DNA from 2 places in the Mesorhizobium sp. M0217 genome. Region 2 is predicted to be linked to the other one. Evidence: riboswitches for the same ligand, from Rfam matches in the RefSeq annotation. Region 2 holds a riboswitch; the other holds the start of a gene.
The links. A riboswitch is a leader RNA that binds a small molecule or an ion and turns the genes downstream of it on or off. The one in region 2 is predicted to bind S-adenosylmethionine.

Region 1 (7,855 bases), on a different contig from region 2:
TTTCCAGTCGATCACTTCGGACAGCTGCGCGCCGCTGCGACGGGCAAAGCGCAGCAACAATTCGCGATCCTGCATGCGCGTGACGTCACTGTCGTAGCCGCCGATGGCCAGCAGCGACTCGCGCCGGGCGGTGATTGCCGACCCGGCAATGAAGATGGTCTGCGCGACAAGGGCCCGCTCCAGCGAGTCGCGGCTCAGCAGCGCCTCGCGGTTGACGCAGTTGGTGCGGCGATTGCCCTTCAGCGACACGAAGGAACTGATCAGCACTTCGAGTGAGGGATTGTTGTCGAACTGCTCCAGCGTCCGCGCCAGGCGATCCGGCAAATAGACGTCGTCGGAATCGAGGAATGTCACCACCGGCGCCTGCGCCCGCTCGATGCCGGCATTGCGGGCGGCATTGGCGCCGCGCCATTTCGAGCCAACATAGATCAGCCGTGGATCGCGGATTTCGGCAAGTGCGGCTGCCGTACCGTCGGTCGAGCCGTCATCGACGACAATGTGTTCGAACCGGGGAAAATTCTGCGCCAGCACGCTCTCCACGGCGCGCACCACCTTGCTGCGGCGATTGTGCGTCGGTGTGATCACCGAGATCAGCGGAGCGAGGTCGGTTGCCTTGGACATGTTGCTTCGATTGTGCCCCGAAATGCCTGGAGGCCGGAGGTTTTGATGGTCGCCGTCCAAGCCTTACCCCGGGATGGCATTCGATTCGACGCTACAAAAAACCAGCGGCAATGTCATCACAAACTGTTGAGCCAGGACGCCGTAAGCCGGCCGATTACCCCAGACGTAATCGACCGATGGCCATCATGTCTGCAGATTGCGCCAACGAAGCCGGTCGTCGGGCTTCGATCTCACAGGGAGTTCAGCCGTGGCCGCCTACGCCGTCGCCCATATGCGTCAAGTCACAATGGGCCCGCAGATTGTCGAGTATCTGCAGAGGATCGACGCCACATTGGAGCCGTTCGGCGGCCGCTTCCTTGTCCACGGCGGCGACATGGACGTGGTCGAAAACGAATGGCCCGGGCATCTGATCGTCATCGAGTTTCCGGACAGGGCGCATGCGTGGGGCTGGTACGATTCATCAGCCTATCGGGAGATTCTGGCCTTGCGCACCGACAACTCCCACGCCGATGTGATCATCGCCGATGGCGTTCAGCACCCGCACAAGGCGACGGACGTGCTGGAATAGGGGCAAACTACCGCTTCAGCAAGAACACCGCTTGCTGGCCGAAGAAATTCCAGAACCACCATGGCATCGACAGTCCGATCTTCTGGCCGTTGCCGTCGAGCGCGGTGGCTTTCTCGACCGAAGCGCCGAGTTCCTCGACCAGATTGACGAAGTCGCGGATGGTGCAGAAATGGATGTTGGGCGTGTCGTACCAGGAATAGGGCAGGTCCGCGGTCACCGGCATCCGGCCATTGACGAACAGCGACAGCCGCACCCGCCAGTGGCCGAAATTGGGGAAGGAGACGATGGCGCGGTTGCCGATTCGCAGCAGCTCGTCGAGCACCAGCTTCGGGTTGCGGGTCGCCTGCAGCGTCTGAGACAGGACGACGAAGTCAAAACCCTTGTCTGGATAGAATTCGAGGTCGGTATCGGCATCGCCCTGGATGACCGAGAGACCGCGCGCCACGCATTCATTGACGCCGCGCTGTGACAGCTCCAGCCCGCGGCCGTCGACCTGCTTGGTCTCCTGCAGGAGTTCGAGCAGCAGGCCGTCGCCGGAGCCGACATCGAGCACCCGCGACTGCGGCGGTATCAGGTTGGCCACGACTTCGAGGTCGACGCGCTGGCTGCCATTGACGCTCATGAGGCGAGCCCCCTTGCGCGGGCCGCCGAGCCGATGAAGCCCTTGATGGCGGCAAACAGTTCGGGTTCATCGAGCAGGAAGGCATCATGGCCGCGGTCGGTGTCGATCTCGACGAAGGAGACGGAGGCGCCGGCGGCGTTGAGCGCATGCACGATCGAGCGGCTCTCCTCGGTCGGGAACAGCCAGTCCGAGGTGAAGGACACCAGGCAGAAGCGGGTCTTGGTCCCGGCAAAGGCATCTGCCAACCGGCCGCCATGGTCGGCGGCGAGGTCGAAATAATCCATCGAACGGGTCATGTAGAGGTAGGAGTTGGCGTCGAAGCGGTCGACGAATGTCATGCCCTGGTGGCGCAGATAGCTTTCGATCTGGAAATCTGCGTCGAAACCGAAGGTCAGCGCTTCGCGGTCCTGCAGATTGCGGCCGAATTTCCGATGCAGGGCGGCTTCCGACAGATAGGTGATGTGGGCGGCCATGCGCGCCACGGCGAGCCCCTTTTCCGGGCGCTTGCCGTGCTCGAAATATTTGCCGCCATGCCAGTCCGGATCGGCCATGACGGCCTGCCGGCCGACCTCGTGGAAGGCGATGTTCTGCGAGGAATGGCGTGCGCCTGTGGCGATCGGCAGGGCCGAGAAGACGCGCTCGGAATAGCACGATGCCCATTCCAGCACCTGCATGCCGCCCATCGAGCCGCCGAGCACGCAAAACAGCTTTTCGATGCCGAAATGGTCGACCAGCATCAGTTGCGCCCGCACCATGTCGCGGATGGTGATGATTGGCAGGTCGAGGCCGTAGGGCTTGCCGGTGGCGGGATTGGTCGAGGCCGGACCCGTGGAGCCGAGGCAGCCGCCGATGACGTTGGAGCAAATGACGAAGAAGCGGTTGGTGTCGATGATCTTGCCGGGACCGATCAGCACTTCCCACCAGCCGGGCTTGCCGGTCACCGGATTGGTGCTGGCGACATGCTGGTCGCCGGTCAGCGCGTGGCAGACCAGGATGGCGTTGGTGCGGGCATCGTTGAGGGCGCCATATGTCTGGTAGGCGATCTGGAACGGCGACAAAAGCGTGCCGGCGTCGAGCTTCAGCGGCTTGTCAGGGCCAAAACGCAACACAGGGCTCGACGGGTTGTCGGCCTCGTTGTTGGTTTTTGTAGCGCGGAGCGCGGCCATGTGACTCTCCTTGCCCGCCGTCAGGCAATAAAAAACCGGCAGTGCGATCGCAAAGCCGGTTACGTCACGCAAACGGCCCTTTAGCGAGTTGTTTAACGTGGCTGCAAGCCGACCGGCCAAATCACCACGGAACTGTTGCGTTCTTCTAGAACTCGTGCGGCCCGGCGTCAACGGCCAGCTATTGCCCGCCTCTCGACATTCGCGGCTACGGCTTGTATTTCCGCTGCGGCCTCCGGACGGAGGCATTCTCGATGGATTTGCGACATGGACAAGACAGCGGACAAGGCACGGCCGACGCCCCGCGCGGGCATTATGGACATCGACGCCTATGTGCCGGGCAAGAGCACGGCACCGGCCGGCGTCGCCAAGGTCCATAAATTGTCGTCGAACGAGAACCCGCTCGGCCCGTCGCCGAAGGCGATCGAGGCCGCGCGCGAAGTGGCTGGCAAGCTCGATGTCTATCCCGACGGCACCGCCCGCCGGCTGCGCGAGGCGATCGCCGAGGTGCATGGCCTCAACCCGGCAAACATCATCTGCTCCAACGGTTCCGACGAGATTTTGGGCCTGCTGGCGCAGACCTATCTGGCGCCAGGCGATGAGGCGATTTTTACCGAACATGCCTTCATGGTCTACAAGATCTACATTCAGTCGGCGGGGGCCAAGCCGGTTGCTGTGAAGGAAACCGAGGAGCGCGCCGACGTCGACGCGATCCTGGCCGCGGTGACGCCGCGGACCAAAATCATCTTCCTCGCCAATCCCAACAATCCGACCGGCACCTATCTGCCGTTCCAGGAGGTCCGCCGCCTGCATTCCACGCTCCCGGGCAACGTGCTTCTGGTGCTCGACGCGGCCTATGCCGAATATGTCAGGCGCAATGACTACGAGGCCGGCATCGAGCTGGCGGGCAGCGCACAGAATGTGGTCATGACCCGCACCTTCTCCAAGCTCGGCCTTGGCGGCGCGCGCATCGGCTGGATGTATGGCCCACTGCACATCGTCGATGCCATCAACCGTATCCGCGGCCCTTTCAACGTTAACGCAACAGCGATCGAGGCCGGCATTGCCGCCATCCGCGACCGCGCCCATGTCGAGCGCAGTTCGTTGCACAACGAGACCTGGCTTACCTGGCTGAATGAAGAGCTGACGAAGCTTGGGCTCAGGGTGACGCCCAGCGTCGGCAATTTCGTCCTCATCCACTTTCCCGACGACAAGAAGCATTCGGCTGAGGCGGCGGACGACTACCTCACCCAGCGCGGCTATATATTGCGGCGCGTTACCGGCTATGGCTTTCCCAATGCGCTGCGCATGAGCGTCGGCACCGAAGAAGCCAATCGCGGCGTTATCGACGCCCTCACGACGTTCCTGAAAAGCTGAAACAATGACATCACCGATGTTTGAAAAGATCGCGCTGGTCGGCATCGGCCTGATCGGCTCGTCGCTGGCCCGCGTTATCCGCCGCGAGGGCCTGGCCCGCCATGTCGCCATCGCGACGCGCAGCCCGGCCACGCTGGCGCGGGCGAAGGAGCTCGGTCTTGGCGAGAGCTACACCACCGGCGCCAGGGAAGCGGTCCGCGACGCCGACCTGATCATCGTCTCGGTGCCTGTGGGATCGTCGGGCGAGGTGGCGCAAGAGATCGCGCCGGGGCTGAAAAAGGGCGCCATCCTCACCGATGTCGGTTCGACCAAGGCCTCCGTCATTGCGCAAATGCAGCCCTATGTACCGGACGGCGTGCACTTTATTCCGGGGCACCCGCTGGCAGGTACGGAGAAATCGGGCCCGGATGCGGGTTTCGCCGACCTGTTCGAAAACCGCTGGTGCATCTTCACGCCGCTGCCGGGAACCGATCCGGCCGCGCTGGAAAAGCTGTCGGAATTCTGGCGGCGCTGCGGCTCCAACATCGACTCGATGGACCCGCAGCATCATGACATGACGCTGGCCATCGTTTCGCATCTTCCGCACATCATTGCCTACAACATCGTCGGCACGGCCGACGATCTGGAATCGGTGACCAAGTCGGAAGTGATCAAATATTCGGCTTCCGGTTTCCGCGACTTCACCCGTCTGGCCGCCTCCGACCCGACCATGTGGCGCGACGTGTGCCTGCACAACAAGGATGCCATCCTGGAAATGCTGGCGCGCTTTTCGGAGGACCTCGCCTCGCTGCAGCGGGCGATCCGCTGGGGCGACGGCGACAAGCTGTTCGACCTGTTCACCCGCACCCGGGCCGTTCGCCGTTCGATCATCGAGGCCGGCCAGGATATCGACGTGCCGGATTTCGGCCGGCAGGCGGTCGAGCACCCGGTGAAAAGTTAAATCTGTTTCAGACGGGCCAGGTCGCCGCGACCATGGCCATTGTCTCGGCCCGGTCCGGCGCGCCCAGCCGGCCGCCGAAGCGCTGGCATTTGAGCGCGGCCGCCGCGCTGGCAAAGCGCAACGCGTGCTCGACCGACATGGCCTCAGCAAGTCCAACGGCAAAGGCGCCGTGGAAAACGTCGCCGGCGGCCAGCGTGTCGACCGCCTTGACCTTCGGCGCCGCGATGTGGCGCACGCATCCGGCGGACCGGTCATGCCACCAGCTTCCCGAGGCGCCGCCGGTCACCGCCACGAAGGCGTCTGTGCGGCTGGCGAGGTCGGCGCAGGCGGTTTCGGGATCCAGCGCGTGGCCGCAGACAATGCGTGCAGCCGTCTCCGAAGCGACGATGTGCGACGCCAGCGGCAACAGATGCTCCAGCACCTCCAGCGGCGCCGTGTCGGCGTCGAGGATTGCCGGGCAACCGGCGTCGCGCGCGGCGGTCAAGGCAAGAGCGGCGGCGCCCGGCCAGCGCACATCGACCAGCACGGCATCGAAGCCGGAAAGATCGGCGACAGGCACCGCCTCGGGGTCGGCCTGCGCCTTTGGGTCGTAGAAGGGCACGATGATGCGCTCGCCATGAGCGTCGACCAGGATCGCGGCCAGCGCCGAGCGGGCGCCTTCGACGCGGCGGACAAAGCCGCAATCGACGCCCTCGGCCTCGATGCCGGCCAGCAATTGGTCGCCGACGGCATCGTCACCTGCACTTGCCCACAGGAACACCTCGGCGCCGAGACGGCGGGCGGCGCAGGCAGCACTTGTCGCCATGCCCGAGGCGATCTGGATGCCGTCCGAGGCGATGAACTTGCCCTGATGCGTGGGCAGGGTTTCGACGCGCAGGATGGTATCCAGCGTCAGCGCGCCAACGCTCAGCAGTTTCACCGGTCGGTTCATGCGTCGGCTTGCTCGAGCATGATCTCTCCCCAAAAGCCGTTCCCGCTCTTTGCGATCATGCTCTATCTCTTTGTTTTAACGGAATTCCGGACGGAAAACCGCTCACACTTTTCTTGGAATTGCTCTAATCGAGCGGCTTGATCTTGCCCAGCGGAATGAAGCCGAGCGAGACCTTGCCCTTCACCACCTTGAGCGGCATCGACGGTTCGTTGCCGAGCAGCGCCAGACCGGCAAAGCCTTGCTCGATCTGGCTCTTCTGCTCGGGGATTGCGGTGGCGAGGATTGCCGCCACGGCTTTGGGATCCTGCAGCTTGATCGTCAGGTCGGCATTGACCAGGCCGTTGGCGTCGACCGACACCGGGCCGGAGACGGTGATGCGCGCGGTTCCCGACGACAGATCGAGCTTGTGGATGTCGGCCGCCTGGCCGCGCAGGCTCCTGGCCTGCGTCTTCATCAGCGCGACGCCGTTCTTCAGCGTCGCGTCGCCGCTGCCGTCGAGCGGCGGCAGCACGCGCCCGCCGATCGCGTCGGCGTCGATCTCAAGATCGGTGAAGCTGCCGACGTAGCCGATGTCCTGGCCGTCGGGCCGCAACTCGCCCGCCGCGGTTCCGGCGCTGAACAGTGAAACCGGATCAGTGTCGTCGGCCGGATCCGTCTGGCCGGACAAGCTCTCCGCCTGCAGCGAAATGCTCCGGGGCAGGGGCCAGAAGAGCTTGGCATTGGCCTGCAGATTGTCCCAGTCGATCCATAGCGGCGCCATCCCCGGCACCGAGGTGCGCAGCGGCCCACGCAACTCGGCGGCAGGCGACAAAGGCCGGATGAGCTCTGCAACGAAGTTGAAGCTGCCTGCCGAGGCGGCAACGTTCCTGGCGTCGTCCTCGTAAGCCAGATTGTCACAGGAGATGGCAAAACTCAGGGGGTAGCCGCTGACGGTGAGGTTGGCGCAGCCGGCCTCGATGCCTTTGTCCTTGAGCGAGGCCACCGCCTTGTCGGCTTCGCTGCTGACGCGACCGGCGACATAGAACCAGACTGCGCTGTAGACGCCGAACAGCATAACGAGCAAGGCAGCGAGCCACATCAGCCGGCGGCGAAACTTCGACGGACGCTCGTCACTTGACGTCATGCTGCGGCTTTCATTAACGCGGGCGTGTTGCGGGTGGACTGTGGCTTACGCAAAAGCAAAAAGAACAGAAGAGCACCGATTCCGATGCGGCGGCGTCACTCTCGTACAATCAGGCTTGGCGATATGGGCGATTTTTGGGTTTTTGGCTACGGCTCGCTGATCTGGCGACCGGGATTCGCCCATGTCGAGACACGGCGCGCGCGGCTTTACGGCTACCGCCGGTCGCTCTGCGTCTATTCCTTCGTGCATCGCGGCACGCGCCAGCGGCCGGGCCTGGTGCTAGGCCTCGACCGTGGCGGCTCCTGCATCGGGCTGGCCTTTCGCGTGCCCGGCGAGCTGCGCGATGAGGTGCTGACCTATCTGCGCGAGCGCGAATTGGTGACCAGCGTCTACCTCGAGCGTGTGCTCGATATCAGCCTCGACGGGAATGGGGCGGCCGCGGGAGAGAGAGTGAAAGCGGTTGCCTATATCGTCGACCGCCAGCATGAGCAGTATGCCGGCGGGCTCGAC
Region 2 (7,855 bases):
CTGTCGCGCTATGTCGACGCCATCATGATCCGCACCACGTCGCATGAGCGGCTGCTCGAGCTGACCGAGAATGCCACGATTCCGGTCATCAACGGGCTGACCGACGACACCCATCCCTGTCAGCTGATGGCCGACATCATGACCTTCGAGGAGCATCGCGGTCCGGTTGCCGGCAAGACCATCGCCTGGACCGGCGACGGCAACAACGTGCTGCATTCGCTGCTCGAAGCTTCGGCGCGGTTCCGCTTCAACCTGAACGTCGCAGTGCCGGAAGGCAGCGAGCCGGCGCAAAAGCATATCGACTGGTCGAAGAGCAATGGCGGCAAGCTGCACTTCACCCGCTCGCCCGAGGAAGCCGTCGACCAGGCCGACTGCATCGTCACCGACTGCTGGGTGTCGATGGGCCAGGAACACCGCGCCCGCGGCCACAATGTCTTCTCGCCCTATCAGGTCAATGCGGCGCTGATGGCCAGGGCCAAGCCCGACGCCCTGTTCATGCACTGCCTGCCGGCGCATCGCGGCGAGGAAGTCACCGACGAGGTCATCGACGGTCCGCATTCGGTTGTCTTCGACGAAGCCGAGAACCGGCTCCACGCCCAGAAGGCGGTTTTGGCCTGGTGTCTGGGCGCTTGATCTCCAGGCGCTTGATCTCCAAGCGCTTGATCCGGGGCGGCGCGATGCCTATTTGCGCCCCATCACGCAAATCAAGCGCGTTTGGACGCATGCACCCCTCCGGGGCCGCATGGCCGCGCCCTGGAGCTTTGTCATGTTGGAAACGCATCAAGTGACTGAACATCACCCCAAACTCGGCGAGTTCGGCTATGCCGGCGACGATCATGTCGTACCCTTCGAGGTCGGCCCGCTCGACGTGCGCGGCCGCACCGTGCAACTCGGGCCGATGCTCGACGCCATCCTCAACCGTCACGACTATCCCGAGCCGGTCGCCCGCCTGCTCGCGGAAGCCTGTGTGCTGACGGTGCTGCTCGGCACCTCGCTCAAATTCGAAGGCAAGTTCATCCTGCAGACCCGCACCGACGGCCCGGTCGACATGCTGGTCGCGGATTTCTCCACGCCTTCGGCATTGCGCGCCTATGCGCGTTTCGACGCCGACCGGCTGGAGGCCCTGGTGGCCGCAGGCCAGACCTCGCAGCAGACGCTGCTGGGCAGCGGCGTTTTGGCGCTGACCATCGACCAGGGCGCGCACACGCAGCGCTATCAGGGCATCGTCCAGCTCGACGGCGAGACGCTGGAGGACGCCGCGCGCACCTATTTCCGCCAGTCGGAGCAGATCCCGACCGACCTCAGGCTGTCGGTGGCCAAGCTTCTGACGCCAGGTCCCGGCGGCGCTCGTGAGCAGTGGCGCGCCGGCGGCATCCTGGCGCAGTTCCTGCCGCAGTCACCCGAGCGCATGCGCGTGCCCGACATTTCGGGCGGCGACGGCGATCCGCGTGACGTGACGCAGGAGCCGGCCGACAATTCGTGGCGCGAGCTGGTGGCGCTGCTCGGCACCATCGAGCCGACCGAGCTGATCGACCCGACCATCGGCGCCGAGCGGCTGCTCTACAGGCTGTTCCACGAACATGGCGTGCGCGTCTTCGGCGGCGTGCCGGTCGCCGACCAATGTTCCTGCTCAAGGGACAAGATACGCGGCATCCTCGAGGGGTTTTCCGCGCAGGAGATCAAGGACAGCACCGAAGATGGCGGCATCCACGTCGCCTGCGAGTTCTGCTCGAAGCAGTACGACTTCGACCCGGCGGAGTTTGCAACTCAGTAGCATCTCTTCCTTCTCCCCGTTCACGGGGAGAAGGTGCCCGAAGGGCGGATGAGGGCAGCGCGAACTTTGGTGAATGGCCGCGCATAGCCTAGGTCATGTGCGTGGAAGATAACCTCATGACTCTGGCGCTGCCCCTCATTGCCCTGCCGGGCATTTCTCCCCGTATAGTGACGGGGAGAAAACCCCTAATTCACCGTCCGTCGGGTCCCCGGCAGATCCAGCGAAAACGCGGGAATAGCGACGTCGAACGTCTCGCCCTTTTTGTTGCGCATGGTGTAGTGGCCGACCATGAAGCCGGAGGGCGTCGAGAGCGGGCAGCCTGACGTGTATTGATAGCTGTCGCCGGGATTGAGCTCAGGCTGGTCGCCGACCACGCCGGCGCCGCGCACTTCCTCGACCCGGCCGCTGCCGTCGGTGATGTGCCAGTAACGCGCCATAAGCTGCACGAAATCGTCCGACTGGTTGTCGATCGTCACCTGGTAGCCCCAGACATAACGGTTCTCCGCCGGGTCCGAGCGGTCCTCCAGGTAGAACGGTCTGACCTGCACTTCGATGTTGCGCGTGACGGCGCGGTACATGGGCTGCTCCGGTTGCGCAGCAAGGAACATTTGTCGCGCTATGCGGTTTGATACGCGCACAACGGCATGTCCTGCCAGCCTCAAAGCGGAGGTGCCGACAAACAATGTCATTTAAGTGACACATGACAGTGTTGGTGTGCGCAAACCTTGCCGGCGACTCAAGGCCCATCTGTCGACTGACAAAGCAGCCGCGAGCGGCCTTTCCGGAGTGACCAGATCTCATGGAACCAGCTCTCACAGCCGCCTTCGCTTCCTCCGCTTTGCTTCTTTCCAATCTCGCCAGCATCCTGCTTGCTTCGTCGAAACTGCAAGCGCGTCGCCTTATCCCTCCGCCGTCCGACGAGCAGCCACCGGTCTCGATCGTCGTGCCGTCGCGCGGCGTGGAGCCGTTCACACAAGAGACGCTGCAGCGAGCCTTCTCGCTCGACTGGCCGCGCTACGAACTGATCTTCTGCGTCGCTCACGCCGACGATCCCGTCGTCAAACTGATAAACAGGGCGATCGTCCTGTTTCCCAACGTGCCGGCCCGGCTGCTGATCGGCGACGACCGCGTCAGCAGCAACCCGAAGCTCAACAACTGCGTCAAGGGCTGGGAAGCGGCGCGCAATCATTGGGTCATTCTGGCGGATTCCAACGTGCTGATGCCTAGGGATTACGTCCAGCACCTGATGGCGGCCTGGGGGACCAATACCGGGCTTATCTGCTCGACGCCGATCGGCTCGCGGCCGGATGGCTTCTGGGCCGAGGTCGAATGCGCGTTCCTCAACACGCTGCAGGCGCGCTGGCAATATGCCGGCGAGGCGCTTGGCCTCGGCTTTGCCCAGGGCAAGAGCATGCTGTGGAACAAGCCGATGCTCGATACCAATGGCGGTATCCGCGCGCTGGCCGCCGAGATCGCCGAGGATGCTGCTGCAACCAAGCTGGTCAACGGACTGGGCCTGCGCGTCAATCTCGTTGCCTCGCCTTTCGAGCAACCACTGGGGCAGCGCCGACTTGCCGACATCTGGTCGCGTCAGGCGCGCTGGGCGCGGTTGCGCCGCGTCACTTTCCCGCTGTTTTTCGCACCCGAGATCCTGACCGGCGTCGCCGTGCCGTTGGCGTTGGCGCTGGTGGCGGCAGCAAGTGCCGGCGTCAGCCTGCCGGCCACGGTGTTGGCCGTGCTGGCGGCGGCCTACATTCCCGAATGCGCGCTGGCCGCGGCCAAGGGCTGGCACCTGTCGCTGCGCATGGTCCCGGCGATGATGGTGCGCGACATGATGCTTCCCGCCATCTGGGCGCGCGGCTGGCTGAGCGGCGCCGTCGACTGGCGCGGCAACATCATGACCATCGGCACCAAGACGGCCGAACTGGAAGAGGTTTCGTCGGGAGCGTGACGCCTCGCGGCCTATCCGGCTGCCTTCAGCGCCTGCGCAACGTCCTCCAGCAGATCGTCCGTATCCTCAAGACCGACCGACAGCCTGAGCGTTCCCGGCCCGATGCCAAGCTCGGCGCGAGCTTCGTCGCTGAGGTTCTTGTGGGTGGTGGTCGCCGGATGGGTGATCAGGCTCTTGGCGTCGCCGAGATTGTTGGAGATCAGCACGATGTCGAGCGCGTTCTGCAAGGCGAAGGCCGCCTGCTTGCCGCCCTTGACGTCGAGGCAGATTAGCGTCGATCCGCCTGTCATCTGCTTCTTGACGATGTCGGCCTGCGGGTGGTCGGCGCGGCCGGGATAGATGATGCGGGCGATTTCCGGCCGTCCTGCCAGGAAATCCGCGATCTTGGCCGCGCTTTCAGTCTGCTGGCGCACCCGAACTGGCAGCGTCTCCAGGCCCTTGAGCAGCGTCCAGGCGTTGAACGGCGACAGGCTCGGGCCGGTGTGGCGGAAATAGTCGTGCAAATTCTCGTCGATCCATTTCTTGTCCGACAGGATGATGCCGCCGAGACAGCGTCCCTGGCCGTCAATGTGCTTGGTCGCGGAGTAGACGACGATATGGGCGCCGAGCTGCAAGGGCTTCTGCTGCAAGGGCGTGGCGAAGACATTGTCGACGATCAGCCTGGCGCCGATCGAGGTGGCGAGCGCCGCCACCGCTGCGATGTCGACCACTTCCAGCGTCGGATTGGTCGGGCTTTCCAGGAAGAACAGTTTCGTGTTCGGCCGCACCGCCTTTTCCCAGTTGGCGATGTCGGTGCCGTCGACCAGCGTTGCCTCGATGCCGTATTTCGGCGCCAGCGTCTCCACCACCCAGCGGCAGGAGCCGAACAGCGCGCGCGCCGCAACGATATGGTCGCCGGCCTTGGCGCTGCACAGGAGCGCTGCCGTCACCGCCGCCATGCCGGACGCCGTGGCGCGCGCATCTTCGGCACCCTCCAGCGCGCACATGCGCTTTTCGAACATGTCGACGGTAGGGTTGGCATAGCGCGAATAGATGAAGCCCGGCTCCTCGCCCTTGAAACGGGCCTCGGCAGCCTGCGCCGTCTCGTAGACATAGCCTTGGGTGAGGTACATCGCTTCGGACGTCTCGCCGAACTGGGAACGCAGCGTTCCCCCGTGCACGAGTGCGGTCTGAGGTTTCCAGTTACGCTTCTTGGTGCTCATCGCTTTTGTTCCAGACACAAAAAAACCGGCCGCGAAAGTCGCAACCGGTCCATATGGCCTTGCGGCCCGACGGTCCTTTAGCGACTTGTTTAACGTGGCTGCAAGCCGACCGGCCAAATCACCACGGGATAACGACCCTTTAGACCTCACCTGCGCTTGCGTCAATTGCCGGCTTCATTAAGAGGTTTGTACCAGGCAGGTTCCGCAATAATATCCAGCGGTTTTGCGGCAAGAACCTGCCACAAAGAGACCGACCTTGGAGCGGAGCCAGCCTTTTGCGGCAGACAGGCATTCTTCCCGATCAGGACATTTCCGCGCTGTTTCAGTCCGGCGCGCTGAAGTCGCCGCGCGCGCTCGATGTCGACCAGGTGCAGCCGGCGAGCCTCGATCTCAGGCTCGGCGACAAGGCTTTTCGCGTGCGCGCCTCCTTCCTGCCGGGTCCCGATCATCTGGTGGCCGACAAGCTTCACCGGCTGAAATTGCACGAATTCACTCTCGCCGAGGGCGCGGTGCTGGAAACCGGCTGCGTCTACATCGTGCCGCTGCTCGAAAGCCTGGCGCTGCCCGCAAACGTGTCGGCCTCGGCCAACCCGAAGAGCTCGACCGGCCGGCTCGACATCTTCACCCGGGTGATGACCGATCGCGGCCATGAGTTCGACAAGATCGCCCCCGGCTATCACGGGCCGCTTTATCTCGAAGTCAGTCCACGCACCTTCCCGATCGTCGTACGCGCCGGATCGAGGCTGTCGCAGATCCGCTTTCGCACCGGCAACGCGCTGTTGTCGGAGGCAGAACTGAACGAATTGCACCGCGCCGAGATGCTGGTGGCGACCGAGCCGCCCAACATTTCCGGCGGCGGCATTGCGCTGTCGATCGATCTTGACGGCGACCAGAACGGCCTGGTCGGCTATCGCGGCAAGCATCACACCGGCTTGGTCGATGTCGACAAGCGCGCCGCCCAGGATGCCGTCGATTTCTGGGAGCCGCTCTATAAGAGCGGCGCCGGCGAACTGGTGCTCGACCCGGACGAGTTCTACATCCTGGTCAGCCGCGAAGCCGTGCACGTGCCGCCGCTCTACGCCGCCGAGATGACGCCCTTCGATCCGCTGGTTGGCGAATTCCGTGTTCACTATGCCGGCTTCTTCGATCCGGGCTTCGGCCATTCGGCCTCAGGCGGCACCGGCAGCCGGGCGGTGCTCGAAGTGCGCAGCCACGAAGTGCCGTTCATCCTCGACCACGGCCAGATCGTCGGCCGGCTCGTCTACGAACACATGCTGAAGCGGCCGCAGGCGCTTTACGGCACCGATCTCGGCTCGAATTACCAAGCGCAAGGCCTCAAGCTCTCCAAGCATTTCCGCCCCGCCGGCTGAACCTTCGATCACCGTCAGGCAAAATACTTGCCTGCGCTGCCTCACCATGCTTGGCTGCCTTTCGGTGGCCGGCAAGAGAACGGCGCGCAAGGGGAACCAAAATGCAGATTTCAAGATGGATCATATCGGCAGCGGGCGCTGCCATGCTGGTGATATCGGCCGGCTCGCTGGCTGAGGCGCAGGAGAAATTGAAGATCGGCACCGAGGGCGCTTATCCGCCCTTCAACACCATCACCGCGGACGGCAAGATCGAGGGCTTCGACATCGACATTGCCAATGCGCTGTGTGCGCAGATGAAGGTCGAGTGCGAGATCGTCACCCAGGACTGGGACGGCATCATCCCGGCGCTGCAGGCGAAAAAGTTCGACGCCATCATCGCCTCGATGAGCATCACCGAGGAGCGCAAGAAACAGGTCGCCTTCACCAACAAATACTACACGACGCCGCTGGCGCTTGTGGCGCCCAAGGACAGCGACCTCACTTCCACCGAACCGGCAGCCCTTGCCGGCAAGACGGTGGGCGCGCAGGCCTCGACCACTCAGGCCGACTATGCGCAGGACGCCTATGGCAAGGCCGGCGCCGAGGCGAAACTCTACCCCACCCAGGAAGAGGCGATCACCGACTTGCAGAACGGCCGTCTCGACGCCGTCATCTCCGACAAATTCGTGCTGATGGACTGGCTGAAGAAGGCGAGCGACGGCTGCTGCAAGCTTGTCGGTGACGTCAAGGGCACCGAGACGCAAGCCGGCATCGCTGTCCGCCTGGAAGACACGGCACTTCGCGACAAGCTCAACGCGGCGATAGACGCCATCGTCGCCGACGGCACCTACAAGAAGATCCAGGCCAAGTATTTCGACTTCGATATTTATTGACGGCGGGCGCTACCAATCTCCCCCCTCAAGGAGGGAGATTACGCTCTCAAAGCGCCTTCACCGCCACCTTCACCGGCTGCTCAATCTCCAGCGGGTTTCGCAGCGGCAGGCCGAAATCCGCGGCCTCGATCTCGAAAACGTCGCCGGCCTGAGTCTTGATGCCGTCGGCAAAGGACAGCGTCGCCGTGCCGAACATGTGCACATGCACGTCGCCCGGCTGGCGGAAGGCCGAATATTTGAAGTGATGATGTTCGAGATTGGCGATTGTGTGCGACATGTTCGCTTCGCCCGACAGGAACGGCTTTTCCCACAGCAAATTGCTGTCGCGATAGATTCGCGATGAGCCCCTGACGTCGGCCGGCAGGTCGCCGATCAGGATTTCCGGCCCGAACGAGGCGTTGCGCAGTTTGGAATGTGCCAGGAACAGATAGTTCACCCGCTCGGTAACATGATCGGAAAACTCGTTCGACAGCGTGAAGCCGACGCGGAACGGCGCGCCGTCGTCGCCGATGACATAGATGCCGGCGATTTCCGGCTCCTCGCCGGCGTCCTGCGCAAAGGCCGGCGACATCAGTGCGGCGCCCGGCGCCACCGCCATGGTGCCGTTGCCCTTGTAGAACCATTCCGGCTGCACGCCGGTCTGGCCCTTGGCCGGCTTGCCGCCTTCGAGCCCCATGCGGAACATC

Region 1: linked by a shared signal. The riboswitch ahead of metX (homoserine O-acetyltransferase MetX) and the one ahead of NKJ18_RS23675 (O-succinylhomoserine sulfhydrylase) in region 2 are both predicted to bind S-adenosylmethionine.

What each region holds. Positions count from the first base shown of each region.
Region 1 is NZ_JAMYSN010000019.1:32,646-40,500, forward strand. It holds gene NKJ18_RS24505 (glycosyltransferase family 2 protein) at 1-621, opposite strand, end outside; gene NKJ18_RS24510 (DUF1330 domain-containing protein) at 869-1,189, shown strand; gene metW (methionine biosynthesis protein MetW) at 1,197-1,811, opposite strand; gene metX (homoserine O-acetyltransferase MetX) at 1,808-2,977, opposite strand; SAM riboswitch at 3,038-3,115, opposite strand; gene hisC (histidinol-phosphate transaminase) at 3,242-4,351, shown strand; gene NKJ18_RS24530 (prephenate/arogenate dehydrogenase family protein) at 4,356-5,291, shown strand; gene NKJ18_RS24535 (sugar kinase) at 5,299-6,222, opposite strand; gene NKJ18_RS24540 (DUF2125 domain-containing protein) at 6,347-7,345, opposite strand; gene NKJ18_RS24545 (gamma-glutamylcyclotransferase) at 7,469-7,855, shown strand, end outside.
Region 2 is NZ_JAMYSN010000017.1:107,727-115,581, forward strand. It holds gene argF (ornithine carbamoyltransferase) at 1-633, shown strand, start outside; gene NKJ18_RS23660 (Hsp33 family molecular chaperone) at 743-1,774, shown strand; gene apaG (Co2+/Mg2+ efflux facilitator ApaG/CorD) at 1,960-2,352, opposite strand; gene NKJ18_RS23670 (ceramide glucosyltransferase) at 2,574-3,725, shown strand; gene NKJ18_RS23675 (O-succinylhomoserine sulfhydrylase) at 3,737-4,927, opposite strand; SAM riboswitch at 4,985-5,062, opposite strand; gene NKJ18_RS23680 (2'-deoxycytidine 5'-triphosphate deaminase) at 5,203-6,297, shown strand; gene NKJ18_RS23685 (ABC transporter substrate-binding protein) at 6,399-7,169, shown strand; gene araD1 (AraD1 family protein) at 7,216-7,855, opposite strand, start outside.